2 regions of the Thermobifida sp. genome follow, and region 2 is predicted to be linked to the other one. Evidence: riboswitches for the same ligand, from Rfam matches in the RefSeq annotation. Region 2 holds a riboswitch; the other holds the start of a gene.
The links. A riboswitch is a leader RNA that binds a small molecule or an ion and turns the genes downstream of it on or off. The one in region 2 is predicted to bind thiamine pyrophosphate.

Region 1 (10,463 bases), on a different contig from region 2:
CTTCCACCCGCGGATGTCGGGAACCTCCACCAGTTCCGGACCGGACGAGACGGTGAGGGTGACGCTCTGCCCCGCCCCCACGGTGGTCTCCGCCTCCGGGTCCTGGGAGATGACATGGCCTTCGGGGACCTCGTCGTGGTGCTCCTCGACGACCGTCACCTCCAAGTCGCTGGACTCCAGCAGGCGGCGCGCATCGTCCACCTTCTGGCCGACCACGTTGGGCATGGGGAACCCGGCGCTGATCGTCAGCGTCACGCTCTCCTCGCGGTTGGCCTTCTCGCCCGGGGCCGGCTTGGTGGTGATCACCGTGCCCGGAGGGTTGTCAAACGAGGTGATCTCGTCTTCCACGATGTCGGTCAGCCCCACCTCTTTGAGGGCGTCCCGGGCCTCCGCCACCGAAGCACCTTCGACGTCGGGCATCTCCACATACTGCGGCCCCGCCGACAGGATGAGGGTGACGAGCGTGTCCGGCAGCAGCCTGCTCCCAGCCTCCGGGTCGGTGGCAGCGACCGTACCGGGCGGCGCCTCGTCGCTGTAGGCGGGCTCTTCCGCGGTCTGCACGCGGAAACCCAGCATGCGCAGGTCCCGGCGGGCCTCGTCGCTTTCTACGCCGACCAGGTCGGGAACCGTCTCATAGCGGCCGTCCACCATCCACCAGCCGAACCCGACCGCCACGACCAGCAGCAGCACGGTGGCGACCAGCAGCGGCGTGCGGAGACTCGGCCGCGGCGGCCGGTCGTCCTCGTAGTCGTCGTACTCCACGGGGGGAAGCTCGACCCCCTGCAGGGTGCGGGTGGCGTTGTCCGAGTCTTCCGCCGTGTCCCCGGCAGGGGCGGGCGCCATCTCCATCACAGAGGTCACCGCGGCGGACGGCTGCTCGTCCAACGCTTTCTGCGCGGCGAAGACCGCGGCAAGGAACTGGCCGGCGTTGGCGAGCCGGTAGGCGGGGTCGCGTTCCGTGGCGCGCACCACCAGCGAGTCCACTTCCGGGGGAATCCCCGGCACCACCCGGGACGGGCGGGGGACGTCCTCGTTGACGTGCTGGTAGGCCACGGCGATCGGAGAGTCACCGGTGTGCGGCTGGCGGCCGGTGAGCAGCTCGTAGAGCATGATGCCGCACGCGTAGACGTCGCTGCGGGCATCCGCGGTGCTGTGCGTGATCTGCTCCGGGGACAGGTAGGCGGCGGTCCCCATGAGCGTGCCGGTCTTGGTCAGCCCCTGCTGGCTGGCCTCCGCGGCCCGGGCCAGCCCGAAGTCGGCCACCTTGATCTGGCCGTCGTGGGTGATGAGGACGTTCTCCGGTTTCATGTCCCGGTGCACCATGCCCGCCTGGTGGGCGGCGCCCAGCCCGGCGAGGATCGGCACCATGATGCGCAGCGCCTCGGCGGGGGAGAACCGGGTTCGCGCCTTCAACGCGGCGCGCAGCGTCTGGCCCGCCACGTACTCCATCGCCAAGTACACGTGCCCCTGGTCGCTGCCCTGGTCGTAGACCTGGACCACGTTGGGGTGCGACAGCTTGGCGACCGCGAGCGCCTCGTTGATGAACCGTTGGACGAACTGCGGGTCGCGCGCCAGGTTGGCATGCATCACCTTCAGCGCGACACGGCGGTCCAGCCGGAGATCGTGAGCGAGGAAGACAGTCGCCATACCGCCGTTGGCGATCTTCGATTCGACCCGGTACCGATGGGCGAGGGTCGTTCCCACTAGCGCGTCCGCAGCCGTCATGTCCACGAGGGGAAGTTTACGGGGGAAAGCGGAAACTGACGGTCTCACCACAGTTTCGGCACGCAGCAGTAAAGAAACCCGGGGCGGGACCACGGTCCCGCCCCGGGTTTCAGCCCTCGCGCGGCGGGGAGGAGGCGTGCGCGTAGCGGCGGATCGGGATCCGCCCGGCCAGCCGGGCCCGCCGACCAGCCGACACCGCCTCCCGCATCGCGTGCGCCATCAGCACCGGATCCTGGGCCCGAGTGACCGCGGTTGCCAACAGCACCGCGTCGCAGCCCAGTTCCATGGCGAGTGCCGCATCGCTTGCGGTGCCGATGCCCGCGTCCAAAATCACAGGGACGTCCAGCTCTTCGACGATCAGTTCGATGTTGTGCGGGTTGCGGATGCCCATCCCCGAACCGATCGGCGCCCCTAACGGCATCACCGCGGCACACCCCACCTGCGCCAGCCGGCGGGCCAGCACCGGGTCGTCGTTGGTGTAGGCGAGGACGACGAACCCCTCGTCCACCAGCCGTTCTGCGGCGTCCAGCGTCTCCACCGGGTCAGGAAGGAGGGTGCGCTCGTCGGCGACCACCTCCAGCTTCACCCAGTTGGTCTCCAACGCTTCACGCCCCAGCCGCGCAGTGCGCAGCGCGTCGACCGCGGTGAAGCAGCCTGCCGTGTTGGGCAGCGGGCGGACCCCGGTTTCCCGGAGCACATCCCAGACCGACCCTTGGGCGTTCGGGTCAACCCGGCGCATCGCCACAGTGGTCATCTCGGTGCCGGAGGCACGCAGCGCGTCCGCCAGCACGTGCAGCGACGGAGCACCCCCGGTGCCCATGATGAGCCGGGAATGGAACTTCTCCCCGGCGATCACCAACGGGTCCTCGAAGGTGTCGGCGCGGGTCGTCCCGGTCGCAGCGTCGGTCAAGTCAGCCCCCCTGCACAGCGGTGAGCACGTCCACCCGGTCGTCGGGGGAGACCACGGTGCGCGCCCAGTCGGTCTTGGGCACCACCTCGTCGTTGACCGCCACAGCCACGCCCGACTCCGCCCGGGTCAGGGAGCGCACCACGTCGGCCACCGTGGTGTCCGGAGCGAGCTGACGCGGCTCACCGTTGATGATCGCGTTCACGATGTTTCAACCCCTTTCGATGGTGAGGATGAGGGAAGGAAGCGGTCTGCGGCGAGATGGCTCGCATAGTCGGGCAGCCGCCCCGTACTCAAGACTTCGGCCATGACATCTCCGGTCACCGGGGCCAGCAGCACCCCGTGGCGGTAGTGGCCGACCGCAAGGTGCAGCCCGCGCACACGGGTGGGTCCCAGCAGCGGCTCGTTGTCCGGCGGCCCGGGGCGCAGCCCCACGCACGTTTCGACGATCTCCAGTTCCGTGACCCCGGGTACGAGCTCGCGCGCGTCGCGGAGCATCTCCCAGACCCCGCCGACGGTCAACCGGGTGTCGAAGCCCATCTCCTCCTGGGTGGCCCCCAGGATCACCTCGCCATCGGCCCGCGGCACCAGGTAGACGGGGGAGCCGGTGACCAAGCCGCGCACGGTGCGGGTCACCAGCGGCTCGGCGCCCACGGGGGTGCGCAGCCGCAGCAGCTGCCCCTTGACCGGGCGCAGCGGGGGCACCACTCCCTCGGGCAGTCCGACAATGTCGGAGCTCCACACGCCCGCGGCGAGCACCACCTGGCCCGCGTCGAGAGTGTCGCCGCTGTCCAGCACGACGCCGCGCACGGCGTCCTCGCCCCCGACCACCTCCCGGACGTGCCCGGCGACGAACAGTGCGCCGCGGGCAGCGGCGGCGGCACGCAGCGCCTCAGACAGGCGGCGCGGATCCACCGAGTGGTCGTCAGGGGCCAGGAAGCCGCCCCGCACAGTGGGAGCCAGCATCGGCTCGAGCCGGCGGCATTCGCGTGAGGTGAGCCGTTCGGTGCGGATACCGAGACGGTCGCGTAGCTGCTGTAGTTCCGCGAGCGTGGCCATGTCGTCCGGGTCGAACCCCACCTGCAGGGTGCCTTCGGTGCGGTAGCCCGGGTCGACGTCGGTGTCTTCTGCGAGCTCGGCGATGAAATCGGGGTAGCGCTGCTGGGACCGCAGCCCCAGACGGATCAGCGACTCTTCCCCGAACACCGCTTCGGTTGCGGGGGTCAGCATGCCCGCCGCCACCCCGGACGCGGCGCCCGCCTTCTCCGCGGACACGACGGTCACCCGCATCCCGAGGCGGGCAGCACGCCATGCGGTGACCAGGCCAATAAGTCCGCCCCCAACGACAAGGACGTCCGGGGCTGAGCGCAACTGCACGGCGCGCCACTCCCTTCGCCGGTATGACCCGGATCAGGTTCTGCGGTCGGAGGCGGACAGCCTCCCTCTCAGCCGGGTTCCGCCCCGGCTCCCGCGGGTTTTCGCTTTCGTCCGCATTCTAGGTCGCCCGTGACTGGGGAAGCCAAAGGTCCGACATGTACGCCTAAAGCGATCACGGTCGGTCGAGAGGATTCGGCGCGCGCCAGATGTGGAAGATTGGGACCGTGACACAGATCGATCGCGACCTCGACGCGCTCGTCGGAGAGTGGCTCACTCTCCAGGAAGCGGCCGCGGCCCTCGGTGTGAGCCAGAACCAGGTCCGGCAGATGATCCGCAACCACCGGCTCCTCGGCGTGGTCCGCGGCGGAGAACTGGCGATTCCCGCGGCGTTCATCACCAACGGCACCATCCTCAAAGGCCTCCAAGGCACCCTCACCGTGCTCGCGGACAGCGGTTTCTCTCCGGAGGAGGCGCTGCGCTGGATGTTCACCGCAGACGACAGCCTGCCCGGCACTCCGCTCGATGCGATCCGCGGCAACCGCGGCACCGAGGTGCGCCGCCGCGCCCAGGCGATGCTGCTGTAAGACACCCCGTCGCCGGGTACGCTGCACCCGCCCCGCGGGACAGGCGCTCGGCGACGATCTAGGGTGGGAGCCGTGGACGAGACTCTGCGAAAGCGGTTGGAATCCGCCCGGCTCTACCTGTGCACGGACGCCCGCGCCGACCGAGGCGACCTGGCCGAGTTCCTTGATGCGGCGCTCGCCGGGGGCGTGGACATCGTGCAACTGCGCGACAAGACCCTGGACGCGCGGGACGAGCTCGCCGCGCTGGAAGTCGTGCGTGAGGCGTGCGACCGCCACGGGGCGCTGCTCGCGGTCAACGACCGGGCCGACATAGCCCACGCCGTCAACGCCGACGTGCTGCACCTGGGACAGCGGGACCTGCCCGTGCGCTACGCCCGCGCGATCCTCGGGGACCGGCCGCTGATCGGCCGCTCCACCAACGCGGCGGAGCTGTCTGCGGCCGCCGACCGGGAAGAAGGCGTCGACTACTTCTGTATCGGCCCGGTGTGGGCGACCCCGACCAAACCGGGACGGCCCGCTGCCGGGCTCGACGAGGTGGCGCGGGTCGCCGCCCTGCACCCGCAGCGCCCCTGGTTCGCGATCGGCGGGATCAACGAGGACAACCTGGACCAGGTGCTGGCCGCGGGCGCCCGCCGGGCTGTCGTGGTCCGCGCCATCACCGAAGCCGAAGACCCGCGTGCGGCGGCGGCGGAGCTCAAACGCCGCCTCGTGGCAGCGGCCGCAGCCTGACCGCGGCCCGCCCCCGCCCGGGCGGGCCGGAAAGGGCGCTCAGCGGGGGCCGAGCGCGCTACCGGAGCCGCTGAAGAGCGGCGCGTGGGACAGCGCGCTCGGATTCTTCCGCAGGTAGCCCTCGAGGGAGCGGGCAGGGTGGCCGGTCAGCCGCAGTACGGTGCGGTTGGCGGTGCTGAGTTCCCCGGCGGCGATCGCCGTGCAGGCGCTCACCCGCTCCGCGATTTCCCGGGCGGTCAACCCCTGCGAGGAGAGGAAGTCGATGGCCTCCTCCGGGGTTTGCGGAACGTAGACGATGGTGCGTCCGGTGAGCGTGGACAGGCGGGTCGCGGTCTGCCCCAGCGAGACGGCTTCCGGACCGGTCACGTTGTAGATGCGGTTGACGTGCTCTTCCGGGGCGCGCAGCACAGCGGCGGCGACGTCGGCGACATCGTCCCGCGACACCCACGCCACGGTGCCTTCCCCGGCCGGGCCGCGGATCGTGCCGTCCTCGCCGATCCACTCGGGCAGGAGGTCCAGGTACAGGCTGGGCCGCAGGAAGGTGTAGGCCACCCCGGTGGTGCGCAGGTACTCCTCGGTGGCGTAGTGCTCCCGGCCGAGGACGCAGGTCGCGGCGGCGCTCGCGTTGAGGAACGACAGGTAGACGATGTGGCGCACCCCTTCGGCCACGGCCGCGTCGATGACGGCCCGGTGGAGTTCCTCGCGGTTCTCCGCGTGGTCCGCGGCGACGAGGAACAGCACCTCGGCGCCGCGGACTGCGCGGCCGAAAGCGGCAGGATCCTCGTAGGCGGCCAGGACCGCGCTCGACTTCGGGAGTTCGGGGGCGCGGTTGAGGTCACGGACAATGAGCCGCTGCGCAAGGCCCAGCCGTGCCAACTGGGCGGCTACTTTGCCGCCGACGGCTCCGGTCGCCCCAGTCGTCGCGATAACACGTTCCGCTCTCAGATCCTCACCCATAGTGTTTATCTTCGGCAAACAGTCCCGGACGTGCACTGACCGGCGCGCCGGACCGCGCGCGAAACGTGCCGGTACCGCCCCGCGCACCGCGGCCCCGGCACCGGGAATCCCCCACACGCGCGGGATGCCCGCACGCCTGCCGGAAGCTGAGCACAACCCGGGGGCTATGTCCTAGGATCGCGCCATGCACCCCAATGTTCGCGCTGTCGCCGAACTGCTCGCTGCCCACGGCGCTTCCGGCACCGTCAAAGAGCTGCCGGACTCTGCCCGGACCGCCGCGGACGCCGCGGCACAGTTGGGCTGCGAGATCGGCGCGATCGCCAACAGCCTTGTTTTCGCCGCGCGCTACGACTCGGCGGACACCTCCCCCGATACGCTCCACCCGGTACTCGTCCTCACCAGCGGCGCCCACCGGGTCGACACCGGCAAAGTCGCCGCCCTCCTCGACGCAGCGGAGGTCGTCCGCGCCACCCCGCAGTTCGTCCGGAAACACACCGGCCAGCCCATCGGCGGGGTCGCTCCGATCGGCCACCCCAAGCCGCTTCCCACCCTGGTCGACGAGTGGCTGGAGCGTTACGAGACTGTGTGGGCCGCCGCAGGCCACCCCAACGCGGTATTCCCCACCTCGTTTACGGAACTCTGCCGCCTCACCGGGGGAAGACCGGCTGACGTGGGGCAAGAGTCGTCCTAAGAGACCGGGAACACCTGGGGGCGGTGTGGAAACCGAGATCGAGTTCTGGGAACTGGCCGCGCCAGCCTTCATCCGCGCCCTGCCCGCGCTGATGGAGATCTACGCGGCTGCCATGGCACCGCCCCCACGGCAGCTGCCGGGGCGGCAGGCCATCATGCGCCAGCACGCCCACTATCCCCGGTTCCATTCCGTGGTCGCGGTGACCGGGGAGCGCAACGCGGTCGCGTTCGCCTACGGGTTCCACGGCTGCCCCGGGCAGTGGTGGCACGACGTGGTCACCGCGGAACTGGGGCGCATCGACCCGGAAGGGGTGCGCCGCTGGTTCGCCGACTCGTTCGAAGTCGCCGAAGTCCACGTGCTGCCGGAGTGGCAGGGCAACGGGATCGGCCGGGCACTCCTGTACCGGCTGCTGGAGCCCCGGCGGGAGCGCACCGCGGTGCTGTCCACTCCCACCGGGGCCACTCCCGCCCACGGGCTCTACCGTTCGTCAGGGTTTGTGGATCTGATCACCGGATTCCGGTTCCCGGGCACAGTGGACCAGGAGTTCACCATCATGGCAGCGCAGCTACCGCTGCCGGCTGGGTGGCGCCCACGAGCCGGTGGTAGACCTCGCGGGTCGCCGTCGAACGGTTGAACGTGATGAAGTGGATGCCCGGCGCCCCTTCGGCGAGGAGCCGTTCGCACAGCCGAGTGGCGTGCTCGATACCGAGCGCGCGCACCGCCTCGGGGTCGTCGGCGACCCGTTCGAACTCTTCCGCCAGCCTGCGGGGGAACGGCGCTCCCGACAACTGCTCGGAGCGGGCGATCGTGCTGAACTTCGTGACCGGCATGATCTCAGGGATGATGGGCACGTCGCAGCCCCGGGCCGCGACCCGGTCCCGCAGCCGCAGGTAGTCCTCGGCTTCGAAGAACATCTGGGTGATCGCGTAGTCCGCTCCTGCCCGGCATTTGCGGACGAAGAAGTCCGTGTCGGTCTCCACGTCGGGGGAGCGGGGGTGCTTGTAGGGGAATGCGGCCACCCCGACGCAGAAGTCACCGCTCTCCTTGATCAGCCGCACCAGTTCTTCGGCGTAGGTGAGGCCCTCCGGGTGCTTGACCCATTCGCCCAGCGGGTCGCCGGGCGGGTCGCCGCGCAGCGCGAGCATGTTGCACACCCCCGCCGCCGCGAACCGGCCGATGAGGTGGCGGAGCTCCCGCACCGAGTGGTTGACCGCGGTGATGTGCGCCACGGGCAGCAGAGTGGTGTTGGTGGCGATCTTCTCGGTGACGTTCACGGTCCGGTCCCGGGTGCTGCCGCCCGCACCGTAGGTCACCGAGACGAAGGAAGGGCGTAGGGCCTCGATCTCCCGGATCGCCCGCCAAAGCATGCGCTCCCCCTCGGGCGTTTTCGGGGGGAAGAACTCGAAGGAGAACGTGGGCTCTTTACGCGCCAACAGTTCGCTGATACGGCGCGGACGAGGCGCCGGGCGCGGCGTGGGTGATCCGAGCATGTCTCCCACTGTAATCGACCATATCGGTGGGGTTTGGGTGTGTCGTGGTGAAGACGGGCGGCGGAACAATCGGTAGCCTGCCCTTATGAGCTCCTCGCACTTGTCTCCCGTCGCCTTCGTGCGCCCCCTTGTCGATGCCGAACTGGCGGCCTTCGTCGCGAGCCGACGCCCGCTGCTGCTGGAGATCGGCGCGGAGTGGGAACCGGTGCTGGCCGCCCTCGAAGCCATGATCAGCGGCGGCAAGCGGCTGCGGCCGGCGTTCTGCTACTGGGGATGGCGCGGCGCGGGCGGGGGAGAGGAGCCCGGCCTCTACACGGCCGCGGCAGCCTTGGAGCTGCTCCAGGCGTGCGCGCTGATCCACGACGATGTGATCGACAACAGCGACACCCGGCGCGGGCAGCCCGCCGTGCACCGCAGGCTCGCCGCCCTGCACCGGGAGTCGGGATGGCACGGCGACCCCGACGAGTTCGGCCGGGGCGCGGCGATCCTGCTGGGGGACCTGTGCCTGGCGTGGTGTGAAGACATGTACCAGTCGAGCGCGCTCCCCGCGGAAGCGCTCGCTGCGGGGCGGGGCCCCTTCGACCTGATGCGCACCGAGGTGGTGGCCGGCCAGTACCTGGACTTGGTGGAGCAGGCGCGCGGCGCGGACACCGTGGAGGCAGCGCTGCGGGTGATGCGGTTCAAGTCGGCCAAGTACACCATTGAGCAGCCCCTCCACCTGGGTGCAGCGCTGGCGGGACGGTACGCCGAGCTGGCCCCCGCCTACACCGCCTACGGCATCCCGTTGGGGATCGCCTTCCAACTGCGCGACGACGTCCTCGGGGTGTTCGGGGACCCGGAGGAGACGGGGAAGCCTGCAGGGGACGACCTGCGGGAGGGGAAGCGCACGGTGCTGGTGGCAGAGACGCTGCGCCGGGCGGCAGCGGACGACGCCGAGCAGTTCCGGCGCCTGCTGGGCGACCCCGAGCTGGGGGCCGAGGAGATCGCCTGGATGCGTTCGGTCATCGTGGACAGCGGTGCGCTGGAAGCCTGCGAAGCCCGGATCGCCGACTATGTGGCCGATGCGACGCAGGCCCTGGAGAACGACGTGATCGCCGACGACGCGCGTTCCGCGTTGGCGGACCTCATCGTCGCTGCCACCGCACGTAAGCACTAGCCTGCCGCGGGGCTTGCTGTCCGGGAAGCGGTCGGGGCGTGCGGGCTGCGGGGTTGCCGGTGTGCCGTGCACTCTGCGTGCGCTGCGGGGCTCTTTCCGCCAGGGTTGACGAACATGTGTTCGAAGGTGTTCACTGGGAGTGTGCGCGGCGGCTTCCTCGCTGCCGGTGAGGAAGGCTCCCGCGGTCGTCGTTTCGGGGCGGCGCCCCCCTGACGTCCCGAAACCTCGCCGGTCGGGCGGGAGGAGGGGAAGCCTCTCGCCCGACCCTCCCAACGGCCCCCTGCGGGGTATGCAGGCAAAGCATGGTAAAGGCGGCTGGCTGCACAGCCAGCCGCCTTTACCATGCTTTGCGGCGTTGTCCCGGACGCCCTCAGCGGTATGGTGCCCGGGCCGTGCGCGAGCCTTAGAAGGCTTCCACTGCGCGCCGCGCCTCGGGGTCGAGGACGCCCCAGTTGATGAACTCTTCGGTCAGTTCAGCGGGCGACCGGTCGTAGATGACCGCCAGCGAACGCAGATCCTCCTGGCGGATGGACAGCACCCGGCCGTTGTAGTCGCCGCGCTGGCTCTGGATGGTGGCCACGTAACGGGCGAGGGGCCCGGCCTTCTCCTTGGGCAGTTGCTGCATGCGCTCCAGGTCGATGACCAGCTTGGGCGTCGGACCCAGCGGGGCGGGTGCGGGCTCGCCCGGCAGAAGCTCCGACATCGGCACGCCGTAGAACTCGGCGAGGTCGGCCAGCTTCTGGACCGTGACCGCGCGGTCACCGCGCTCGTAGGAACCGACGACGACAGCCTTCCACCGCCCCTGCGACTTCTCCTCTACTCCGTGCAGGGACAGTCCCTGTTGCGT
Region 2 (10,463 bases):
GGCGGGCGGCGGTGGCGAAGGTCCCGGAGCGGGGTTCGCCGTCCTCGGTGTCGAGCACCGCGCCTTCGGACCGTGGGAAGAACTCGTACCAGGAGCCGAAGAGTGCGCGTCGGCGGCTCACCATGACGGGGAAGCGCTGCGACCGGGTGACGAGTTCCCGCAGTGGACGTTCAGCGAGCTCGTCGCGGACCAGGTCGGACAGGGCGAGGTCGAGGCGCTCGTGGGCGGAGCGGGACCCGTCGCGCATGGCTGCGGCGATCTCGGCGAGCGCGGGGCGTCGGGGCACCCGCCGGGCGGCGCGCTCGAGGAGACGCGCACCTTCTTCCAGCATCAGCTCGACGTCTTGGCCGGCAGGGATTTTGATGCGGGCGTCGTGGCACCAGGTCGCGTACGGGTCGCTCCACGCTTCGATAGCGAAGTGCCAGAGTCCTTCCGAGGTGACGGTGACCTCGGCTTCGTAGCGGTCCGTGCCCGGGGCGATCTCGCGGAGCGGGACGAAGGGCTGGCGCTGGCCTTCGGGAGTGTAGAGGACGACACCTGCGCCGAGCGCCTCATGCCCTTCACGGAACACGGTTGCGCGCACGGGAAAGGTCTCGCCGACGACGGCTTTGGCGGTGCCGATGTCGACGACCGGTGAGACGTCAAGGATGGGAAATCGTCCGATCACGGGTACACCATCGAAAGGTTGAGGTATGGGTGTTTTCTGTGGATTGGCATAGATGGTGAGGGACAACGGTGAATCGTGAATAGTGGAAGAGAGTAAAAATCTCTAAAAGGAGTATTTTGTGAGGAATCTGGATGAGTTGTCCCGATCGTTGCTGTCGGACTGAATTCCCCGTTCTCCGGCAGTCCGCAGCGAGGTATTTCTGTGAGGCTAGTCACAGGGCGATCGGGTGGACAAGAGGGACACTCGGAGGCGAGAGAAACAAAGACCAGGGAAGGGGCAAGAGGGGCACGGTGCTCGAAGTGCCCCACGCCACCTGCAGGTTTGGTGCAAACTAGGCGGGACAGTCGCGAGGAGATGAGAAACTCCTCGTCGCGGATACCAAGATCAGACTTGGAATTCTCGAAGGATTAAACCGCTTCTCCCAATGCGCCCCAATCCGCAGGGAAACCTTTGGCAAAAAATCCTTTTTCGGGGATTGGTTCACGGGGGAGGAAATGAAGACTACGCGTCTGCGGTGCGGCGGCGTGGAAGGCTCGCATACAGCCGTTCTGTTCGTTAGCCTCCCGATTCGTGAAGGCTATTCGTAGGTTTACCGTCCGTACCGTTCTGCCTGACGAGCTCGCTGCATTGTGCACCCTGGCCGCCAACCTGCGGTGGACGTGGCACGCCCCTACGCGCGCCGTATTCGCTGCGGTGGAGCCCCGCCTCTGGGAAGCCGTGGGCCGGGACCCCATCCGGCTGCTCGGAGAAGTCACCCCGGAACGGCTCCGGGAGCTCGCCGCCGACGCAGAGTTCCGCGCCCGGCTCGACGCAGCCGCCGCCGACCTCGACCGCTACCTCACCGCTCCGCTGTGGTACCAGCAGCTCACGGACAGCTCCGACACCCCGCCGCCGGCAGCGATCGCCTACTTCTCCGCCGAATACGGGCTCGACGCCACCCTGCCCCAGTACTCCGGCGGTCTGGGCATCCTCGCGGGAGACCACCTGAAAAGCGCCAGCGACCTGGGCATCCCCGTGATCGGCGTGGGACTGCTCTACCGGCACGGCTACTTCTCCCAGACCCTGTCGCCCGACGGATGGCAACTGGAGCGCTACCCCGAGATCGACCCGCACTGCCTGCCGATGACCCGCCTGGAGGACCGCGGCACCCCGGTGCGCATCACCGTCGACCTTCCCGAGAACCGCACGCTGACCGCGCACGTCTGGATCGTGCGGGTGGGCCGCGTGCCGCTGCTGCTGCTCGACACCTACCACGACGACAACGACCTCGACCTGCGCGGTGTCACCGACCGCCTCTACGGCGGCGGCACCGAGCAGCGGCTCCGCCAAGAACTGCTGCTCGGCATCGGCGGACTGCGCGCGGTCCGCGCCTACTGCCTGCGCACCGGGTATCCCGAGCCCGAGGTCTTCCACATGAACGAAGGGCACGCGGGATTCCTCGGCCTGGAACGGCTGCGCGAATACATCGAGACCGCAGGACTCGACTTCGACCAGGCGCTGGAAGCCACCCGGTCCGGAACCGTGTTCACCACCCACACCCCGGTGCCCGCCGGAATCGACCGGTTCCCCAAGGAACTCGTGGAACGCCACTTCAGCGGCCCGGTGGCGCTGCCCGGGCTCCCCGTGGAACGGGTGATGGCGCTCGGCGCCGAAACCTATCCGGGCGGCGACCCCAACGTGTTCAACATGGCTGTCATGGGTATGCGCCTCGCCCAGCGGGTCAACGGCGTCAGCGCCCTGCACGGCGCGGTCAGCCGGGAGATGTTCGGTGGACTGTGGCCGGGATTCGACGTCGACGAAGTGCCCATCACCTCCATCACCAACGGCGTGCACGCTGCGACCTGGATGGCAGAAGAAGCGTGGGACGCGGCACAGGCCATGGGCCTCGGCCTGGAAGAGCTCGAAACCCCCGCAGGCTGGCAGCGGCTGGTGGAACGGGACGCAGAAGAGCTCTGGCGGATGCGCCGCGCCCTGCGCGAACGGCTGATCATCGAGGCCCGCAAACGGCTCCGCGCCTCCTGGCGGCAGCGGGGGGCCACCGACGCGGAACTCGCCTGGATCGACGAGGCACTCGACCCGGAGGTGCTCACCGTCGGTTTCGCCCGCCGCGTGCCCTCCTACAAACGGCTCACCTTGATGCTGCGCGACCCGGAACGCCTCACCGCGCTCCTGCGCCATCCGGAACGCCCCATCCAGATCATCATCGCGGGCAAAGCCCACCCCGCTGATGAAGGCGGCAAACGGCTCATCCAGGAGATGGTGCGGTTCAGCGACGATCCTCGGGTGCGGGACCGCATCGTCTTCCTGCCCGACTACGACATGGCGCTGGCCGCGCTCCTCGTGCAGGGCTGCGACGTGTGGCTGAACAACCCGCTGCGTCCCCTGGAAGCGTGCGGCACCTCAGGCATGAAGTCCGCGCTCAACGGCGGACTCAACCTGTCGATCCGCGACGGCTGGTGGGACGAGTGGTTCGACGGCTCCAACGGGTGGGCGATCCCCACCGCGGACGGCGTCGACGACCCGGACCGGCGGGACGACATCGAAGCGGCAGCCCTCTACGAGCTGTTCGAGGAGCAGGTCGCCCCCTTGTTCTACGAGCGGGACGACCACGGACTGCCCCGGCGGTGGCTGGAGACGGTCAAGCACACCATGGTCTCCCTGGGACCGAAAGTGCAGGCCACCCGCATGGTCCGCGAATACGTCGACCAGCTCTACCAGCCAGCCGCGCTCGCCATGCGGCGGCTCGCCGCAGACAACTACCGCGGAGCCCGGGAGCTCGCCGCCTGGAAACAGCGGGTGCAGCACGCCTGGCCGGGGGTGCGCATCGAACACGTCGAAACGTCGATGAACGGGGACACCCCGCAGGTCGGCGGGGAACTGGAGGTGCGCGCCACCCTGGTCCTGGGCGGGCTCGACCCGGACGACGTGTGCGTGGAGGTCGTCCTGGGACTCGTCAACGACGACGACGAACTGATCAACCCGACCACGACCGAACTCGTGCCGCTGCCCGCCTCGGACGTGGTCTACCCGCTGGTGCGCTTCGGCGGGACCGTCCCACTGGACCGCGCGGGCACGTGCGGGTACACGGTCCGCATCCGCCCACGGCACCGGCTCCTCACCCATCCCGCAGAAGCGGGGATGGCCGTGGTAGCCGAACCCACGATGGGTATCGGCACCCTCGTGCCGCACTGACCAGGACACCCGCACCGCAGCGGCAGGCCGGGTACGGCGACCCTGGTGCGGTACCCGGCGGTTGTCCCCGGGGCAGCGGCAGCCGCGGCCGCCGTCTCGGGGAGACCGCCTGGCGGCGGGCACCATCGCAGCCGAAAAAAGGGAAGGGAAGCGGCCGCAACCGGCCACCGCGGCCGGAGAAGAGCTGCGTCGACCCGTGGTACGGCGGGGAGCGGCGCACCCCGGATCCGGGGCGGGTTGACGCGCGCCGCCGTCCTGCGGCCATAATGAGGCCCGACAGCACAACCAAACGACAGGGGAGCGCCTCTAGCGCTGAGAGTGCGGCACAGCCGCAGACCCTTACTACCTGATCTGGGTAATGCCAGCGAAGGAAGTCGTGGGAACCGCCACCGGTGGCGTGGTCTCGCGCACCGGTGCTTCTGGTGCGTGTCATAGCGGCCGGTGTGCGCTCTTGGCCAAGAGCCCTCCGTGACTCCGCGAAGGGACGTGACCAATCATGAGCCCGGCCGAGCCGCAACCCGGCCAGGATCGTCAATCCCTCCTCCACTGGCGCACCGTGGACATCGTGGTGGCTGCCGTCATCGGTGTCGCCGTGGGGATCGTCTTCTGGGTGTGGAGTGTCCTGTGGAACGCCACCACGGGACTGTTCGCGTTCTTCCCTCCGGCCCAGGCCATTCTCTACGGCATGTGGATGGTCCCCGGTGTCCTCGGCGGACTCATCATCCGCAAACCCGGGGCCGCCGTGCTGACGTCGATCGCCGCCGCCTCCCTGGAGATGCTGCTGGGCACCGGGTGGGGCGTCTCGGTCCTCATCTCCGGCGCCCTGCAAGGACTGCTCAGTGAACTGGTCTTCCTCGCCTTCCGCTACCGCAGCTGGGGCATGGGGGTGGCAGTCCTCGCGGGAGTGGCCGGCGGGATCTCCCCCGCGATCCGGGACAACCTCACCTACCATGTCACCTGGCCCCTCAGCTACCAGGTCGTCTACGGGGTACTCGTCCTGATCAGCGCCGGCCTCATCGCCGGGGCGGGCTCGCGTGTGCTCACCACGCGCTTGGCCGCCGCCGGAGCGCTGTCCCCCTTCGCCTCGGCGCGGGGATAGGCCGATGGGTACCGGAAACCGCGACGGTCACGGCGCGCGGGTGGAACTGTCCGGCTGGGGCTGGCGGCACGCCGGCCGCGCCGACTACGCCCTGCGCGGCGTCGACCTGGTGATCGAACCAGGGGAACGCGTCCTGCTGCTGGGCGCTTCCGGGGCAGGGAAGAGCACCCTGCTGCACGCGCTGGCGGGACTCACCGGGCCCAACGGCGCCATCACCGGCGAAGAGGAAGGCCGGCTCCTCGTCGACGGGAAACCCGCGACGAGCCAGCGCGGCCGGATCGGCCTGGTGGCGCAGGACCCGGAGAGCCAGCTCGTCATGGCCCGCGCCGGGGACGACGTCGCGTTCGGCTTGGAGAACCTCGGCGTGCCCCGCGAACAGATCTGGGCACGGGTAGACGAAGCCCTCGCCCGGGTCGGCTTCCCCTATGGGCGCGCCCATCCCACCGCGGCCCTCTCCGGCGGGGAGAAGCAGCGCCTGGTGATCGCCGGGGTGCTCGCCATGCGCCCCCGGCTGCTGCTGCTCGACGAACCCACCGCCAACCTCGACCCGCCCGGGGCACGCCTGATCCGCGACGTGCTGGCCCGGCTGCTCGCCGACACCGGGGCCACCCTGGTACTCGTCGAACACCGGGTCGCCGACGTCGTCGACCTGGTTGACCGGGTCGTAGTCGTCGAACCGGGCGGGGGAGTCATCGCCGACGGTGCTCCCCGCACGGTGTTCGCCCGGCACGGGACTGCCCTGGCCGAGCGGGGCGTGTGGGTCCCCCACGCAGACCCCGTCCCCTGCACCACGCCGGCCCCGGGAGGCCCCGTCCTCATCGAAGCGGCGGACTGCACTCTGGGCACTCCGCGCACCCCGGGGCGAAGACGGCCGAAAACCGTCCTCAATGCGGTGGACGTCACCGTGGCTGCGGGGACCGCGACCGCGCTCACCGGAGCCAACGGCGCCGGAAAATCCACCCTGCTCACCGCGCTAGCGGGACTGGCGAAACCGCAGTCAGGACAGATCCGCCCTTGCGGGCCGCTCGCCGCAGCCGACCCGCGTCCGCTGGTGAAATGGCCGGCGCGGCAACTCGCCCGGCACGTCGGTACCGTGTTCCAGCACGCCGAAGACCAGTTCGTGACCGCCACCGTGCGCGACGAGCTCCGGTTCGCGCCGCTGCGCCTGGGCATGGGCGAGGCAGAGACCGCGGCCTGGGTGGACGAACTGCTGGAACGGCTGCGGTTGACCCATCTGGCCGACAAGCACCCCTACACCCTCTCCGGCGGGGAGAAACGGCGGCTGTCCGTGGCAACCGCGCTCAGCTCCGGCCCGGCCCACGCCCCCGACGTGCTGGTGCTCGACGAGCCCACGTTCGGCCAAGACACCCGCACCTGGGTGGAACTGGTGGAACTGCTGGATGCGCTGCGCGGCCAAGGCCGGGCGATCGTGCTCGCCACCCACGACACGCTGCTGCTGCGCCACCTCGCCGACGTGGAACTGCGGGTGGCGGACGGCTCGGTCACGGAGACAGCGCGCACCGGGATGGAGGAGAGCCGGTGAACCTCACCTCTGCCCCTGCGGGCCGCGCCGCACCCGGCAACGGACAGCCGGGCGTCCGGTCCTGGCTGCTCGGCATCAACCCGGCCGCCAAACTGATCGCGGCCTGTGTCATCTCCTTCGGCCTCATCCCCGCCGTGGACCCGGTCACCGGCGGGATCGTCCTCGCCGTCACAGCCCTGCTGCTGCCGTTCAGCGGGATCAACCGGGCCACCCTGCTGGTGCTCAGCGTCCCGTTCTGCCTCATGGGGCTCTCCACATGGGTGGTCAACCTGCTCTACGGCGAAGAAGGCCTGTGGGGGGCGTCCGGCGCGGCAGTGCGCATCCTCGCGATCGCCCTGCCGGGGATGCTGGCCGCGGTCAGCAGCGACGCCACTGACCTTGCGGACGCGCTCGTGCAGCGCCTCAAAGTCCCGGAGCGGCCCGCGATGGGGGTGCTTGCCGCGCTCCGGCTGGTCCCGCTGCTGGCCGACCAGTGGCGTACCGTCACCCTCGCCCGGAGGGCCCGCGGCCTGGAAGCCGGGCGCAACCCGCTGGCTGCGCTCTCCATCTTCTTCGGGAAGCTGTTCGCGCTGCTGGTCCGTGCGGTGCGCACCGGCACGCTGCTGGCGACAGCAATGGACGCCCGCGCGTTCGGCACGGGGCCGCGGTCGCACGCCCGGGTCAGCCGGTGGCGTCTCGCTGACACGGTGCTCGTCGCGGCCAGTCTGCTGCTGCTTGCCGCCGCCTACACGGTCTCCGCCCAGCTCGGCACGCTGCGGCTGCTGTTCACCTGACACAGGCAAGGATGCCCTGGGGTCACCGACCAGGGCATCCTCCTGTGCCGTGCATTCTGCCCGGGGCCTGCCCGCGGGAGGAGGCCGCCGTGCCCCAGATGGTCTTTTTTGGGGCACCTCAGGGCGAGCGTTGACGTTCCCGCTGAGAAGCGCCCGGATGGGAAGCGGCAAGGGCGGGGCGCTGCCCAAGCCGGGCACGGCGGGGTGATAGGGAGAGGGACAGACAACAGTCCACATCGGGAAGTGGAGAGGGAGAACCCATGGGGGAGTTTGTTCGGGTCGAAACGGATGCGGACCATCCAGCCGTCGCCGTCATCCGGCTGGACCGGCCGAAGATGAACGCGCTCAACACCCAAGTTCAGCGGGAACTCGCGGAAGCCGCCGCCCAGGTCAGCGAAGACTCGGCGGTCGCCGCCGCCGTCATCTACGGGGGAGAGCGCGTGTTCGCCGCCGGAGCCGACATCAAGGAGATGGCGGACATGGACTACGCGGCAATGGCCGCGCACTCCCGCACCCTTCAGGACTGCTTCACCGCGGTGGCCCGCATCCCCAAGCCCGTGATCGCCGCCATCACCGGGTACGCCCTGGGCGGCGGATGCGAGCTCGCGCTGTGCGCCGACTTCCGGGTCGCCGCGGACAACGCCAAACTCGGCCAGCCTGAGATCCAGCTCGGCATTATTCCTGGCGCGGGCGGCACCCAGCGGCTGCCGCGCCTCATCGGCCCGGCGAAGGCCAAGGACCTGATCTTCACCGGCCGGCACGTGGATGCAGCGGAGGCCTTGGAGATCGGTCTCGTGGACAAGGTGGTGCCCGCCGAAGAGGTGTACGCGACAGCGGTGGCCATGGCAGCCCGCTACGCGAACGGTCCGGCGCTCGCGCTGCGCGCCGCCAAACAGGCCATTGACGCCGGGCTCGAAGTCGACCTGGACACCGGGCTGGAGATCGAACGGCTGCAGTTCTCCGCGCTTTTCGCTACGGAAGACCAGAAGACCGGGATGCGGAGCTTCATGGAGCACGGTCCCGGCAAGGCCACGTTCTCTGGGAGGTAGGCCACTGATGTGGCAACTGACCGAGTATCCCGCCGCGGAGCGGACCGACCTGCTCGCCGCCCCGGTTGCCGCCGCGGTGACCGAGTGGAAGCACGACACCCCGGTGGACCGGCTCCGGGTCGCCGCTATCGACCCGGAACTGGCTGACACCGCGAACTTCTGCGCGGCCTACGGGGTGCCGCTGGACGCGTCGGCCAACTGCGTCATCGTCGCGGCCCGGCGCGGCGGGGAGACCCGGTTGGCGGCCTGTGTGGTCCTTGCCACGACCCGCGCCGACATCAACGGGGTGGTCCGCCGCCACTTGGGGGCGCGCAAAGCGAGTTTCGCCCCCCAAGAGGAGGCGGTGCAGCAGACCGGGATGGAGTACGGCGGGATCACCCCGGTGGGACTGCCCCCGGAGTGGCCGATTCTCATCGACTCCGCCGTGGTCGCCCAGCCCGAGGTTGTGGTGGGCAGCGGGCTGCGCCGCTCTAAGCTCATCCTTCCGGGAGCGGCCCTCGCCGAACTGCCGGGCGCGGAAGTCCTCGACGGTCTCGCCCGACCGGCGTGACAGGGAGGCGGGATCCTCCCGCCTCCCTGTCACTCAGAATAAGAATCCTTCTACTGTGCGTACTGTGTGCAGGCTAGAAGCGGGGGATGGCAGCATGGTGGTTCAACCGTAACCTTGACCGGAACCTCACTTCGACTTTTTCCGTCATACTCATTGAGTCGCTTCACCAAAGACGTGGGGTCAGCACGAACGCCCCGTTTGCGGCCGTGCGTGATCCGACTAGCGTGAGAAAACTGCGGTGGTACCGCTCTCCGTCAGTCTGGTGTCACCGAGAAGCTGTGTCGTCGGGCCTGTGCGGTCACGGCTCCGAAGCGGTCGGGTCAACACCGCACAGTCCGGTGGATCCCGGCCGAATAGGCTGCACCAAACGGTGTTCGAGGGGATGAGATCACTATGGCAATGGCGGCAGGTTTCCCCGATGGTGAGGAGCTGCCGGAGTACATCGGCCCGTACAAGATCCGCCGGCGCATCGGCCAAGGCGGTATGGGCGTTGTGTATCAAGCCGTAGACCCTCAGGACCGTCTGGTCGCGGTCAAGGTGCTGCGTGCAGAGGTGGCGGGGGATGATATCGCCCGTGCCCGGCTGGCCCGTGAGGTCATGACCATGCGGCGGGTACGCAGCCGCAACGTGGCCGAGGTCATCGACGCCGACACCACCGCGCCGCTGCCCTGGGTCGTCACCGAGTACATTCCGGGCCCCACGCTGGACTCCACGGTGACCAACCACGGCCCGCTGCGCGGACGGGCCCTCACCCGTGTCGTCACCGGGTTAGCGCGCGCCCTGCGGGACATCCACGCGGCCGAGATCATCCACCGCGACCTCAAGCCCGGCAACGTGATCATCTGCAACGGCGAGCCGATCATCATCGACTTCGGTATCGCGTACGCGGTGGACGGCTCCAAACTCACCCAGACCGGCACGTTCGTCGGCACGCCCAGCTACCTGTCCCCCGAGGTGATCGAAGGCTCGGACCTGAGCCCGGCCACGGACATCCACGCCTGGGGTGCGACGGTCGCGTTCGCCGCCACCGGCAACCCGCCGTACGGCGCGGGCGCGTTCGAAGTGATCTTCTTCCGCATCCTCAACGGAGAGATCAACCTCGACGGGGTTCCGGAGCCGCTGCGCCCGATCGTTCAGGACGCGGTCCAGCGCGACCCGCGGAAGCGTCCCACCGCTGAAGAGCTGGTGGCCCGGACCGAGCAGCTCAACCTCGACTTGCCGTGGATGGAGGACGAGTACCGCTCGTCGGGGATGACGGGCCTGCACACGGTCTCCGCTGACCTGCCGACGAGCACCCCCCAGCCTGCCCCGCCGGAGCCCGAAGAGAACCAGGCCACTGCGGTAGCGGAGGCTGCCGCCCCGGACCGCACCATGGTCGCCCCCGAAGGCTTCGGTGACGACGAGGAGGAGCAGGACAGCGGGCGCCGCTACGACCACTACTACGACGCCACGCTGCGCCCCGAAGAGTTCCGCGACATCCTGACCCCCGTCGACTACGAAGGGCGGAATCGGGACTCTGCCGACTACGACGACGAGCCGCCCAGTCTGCTGGAGCGGTTCCGTGCCTACCGCAGGGGCGAGGACCGGCTC

Region 1: linked by a shared signal. The riboswitch ahead of thiO (glycine oxidase ThiO) and the one ahead of CW348_RS06630 (ECF transporter S component) in region 2 are both predicted to bind thiamine pyrophosphate.

What each region holds. Positions count from the first base shown of each region.
Region 1 is NZ_PITY01000015.1:88,248-98,710, reverse strand. Features, by position in the region: gene pknB (Stk1 family PASTA domain-containing Ser/Thr kinase) at 1-1,731, opposite strand, end outside; gene CW348_RS03195 (thiazole synthase) at 1,835-2,635, opposite strand; gene thiS (sulfur carrier protein ThiS) at 2,637-2,837, opposite strand; gene thiO (glycine oxidase ThiO) at 2,834-4,009, opposite strand; TPP riboswitch at 4,002-4,114, opposite strand; gene CW348_RS03180 (Rv2175c family DNA-binding protein) at 4,234-4,593, shown strand; gene thiE (thiamine phosphate synthase) at 4,666-5,322, shown strand; gene CW348_RS03170 (SDR family oxidoreductase) at 5,362-6,279, opposite strand; gene CW348_RS03165 (YbaK/EbsC family protein) at 6,464-6,970, shown strand; gene CW348_RS03160 (GNAT family N-acetyltransferase) at 6,996-7,604, shown strand; gene metF (methylenetetrahydrofolate reductase [NAD(P)H]) at 7,522-8,460, opposite strand; gene CW348_RS03150 (polyprenyl synthetase family protein) at 8,546-9,616, shown strand; gene CW348_RS03145 (transcriptional regulator) at 10,020-10,463, opposite strand, start outside.
Region 2 is NZ_PITY01000020.1:354,863-365,325, reverse strand. Features, by position in the region: gene CW348_RS06640 (alpha-1,4-glucan--maltose-1-phosphate maltosyltransferase) at 1-667, opposite strand, end outside; gene glgP (alpha-glucan family phosphorylase) at 1,238-3,859, shown strand; TPP riboswitch at 4,144-4,249, shown strand; gene CW348_RS06630 (ECF transporter S component) at 4,356-4,958, shown strand; gene CW348_RS06625 (ABC transporter ATP-binding protein) at 4,963-6,501, shown strand; gene CW348_RS06620 (energy-coupling factor transporter transmembrane protein EcfT) at 6,498-7,274, shown strand; gene CW348_RS06615 (enoyl-CoA hydratase/isomerase family protein) at 7,535-8,323, shown strand; gene CW348_RS06610 (YbaK/EbsC family protein) at 8,331-8,873, shown strand; gene CW348_RS06605 (serine/threonine-protein kinase) at 9,267-10,463, shown strand, end outside.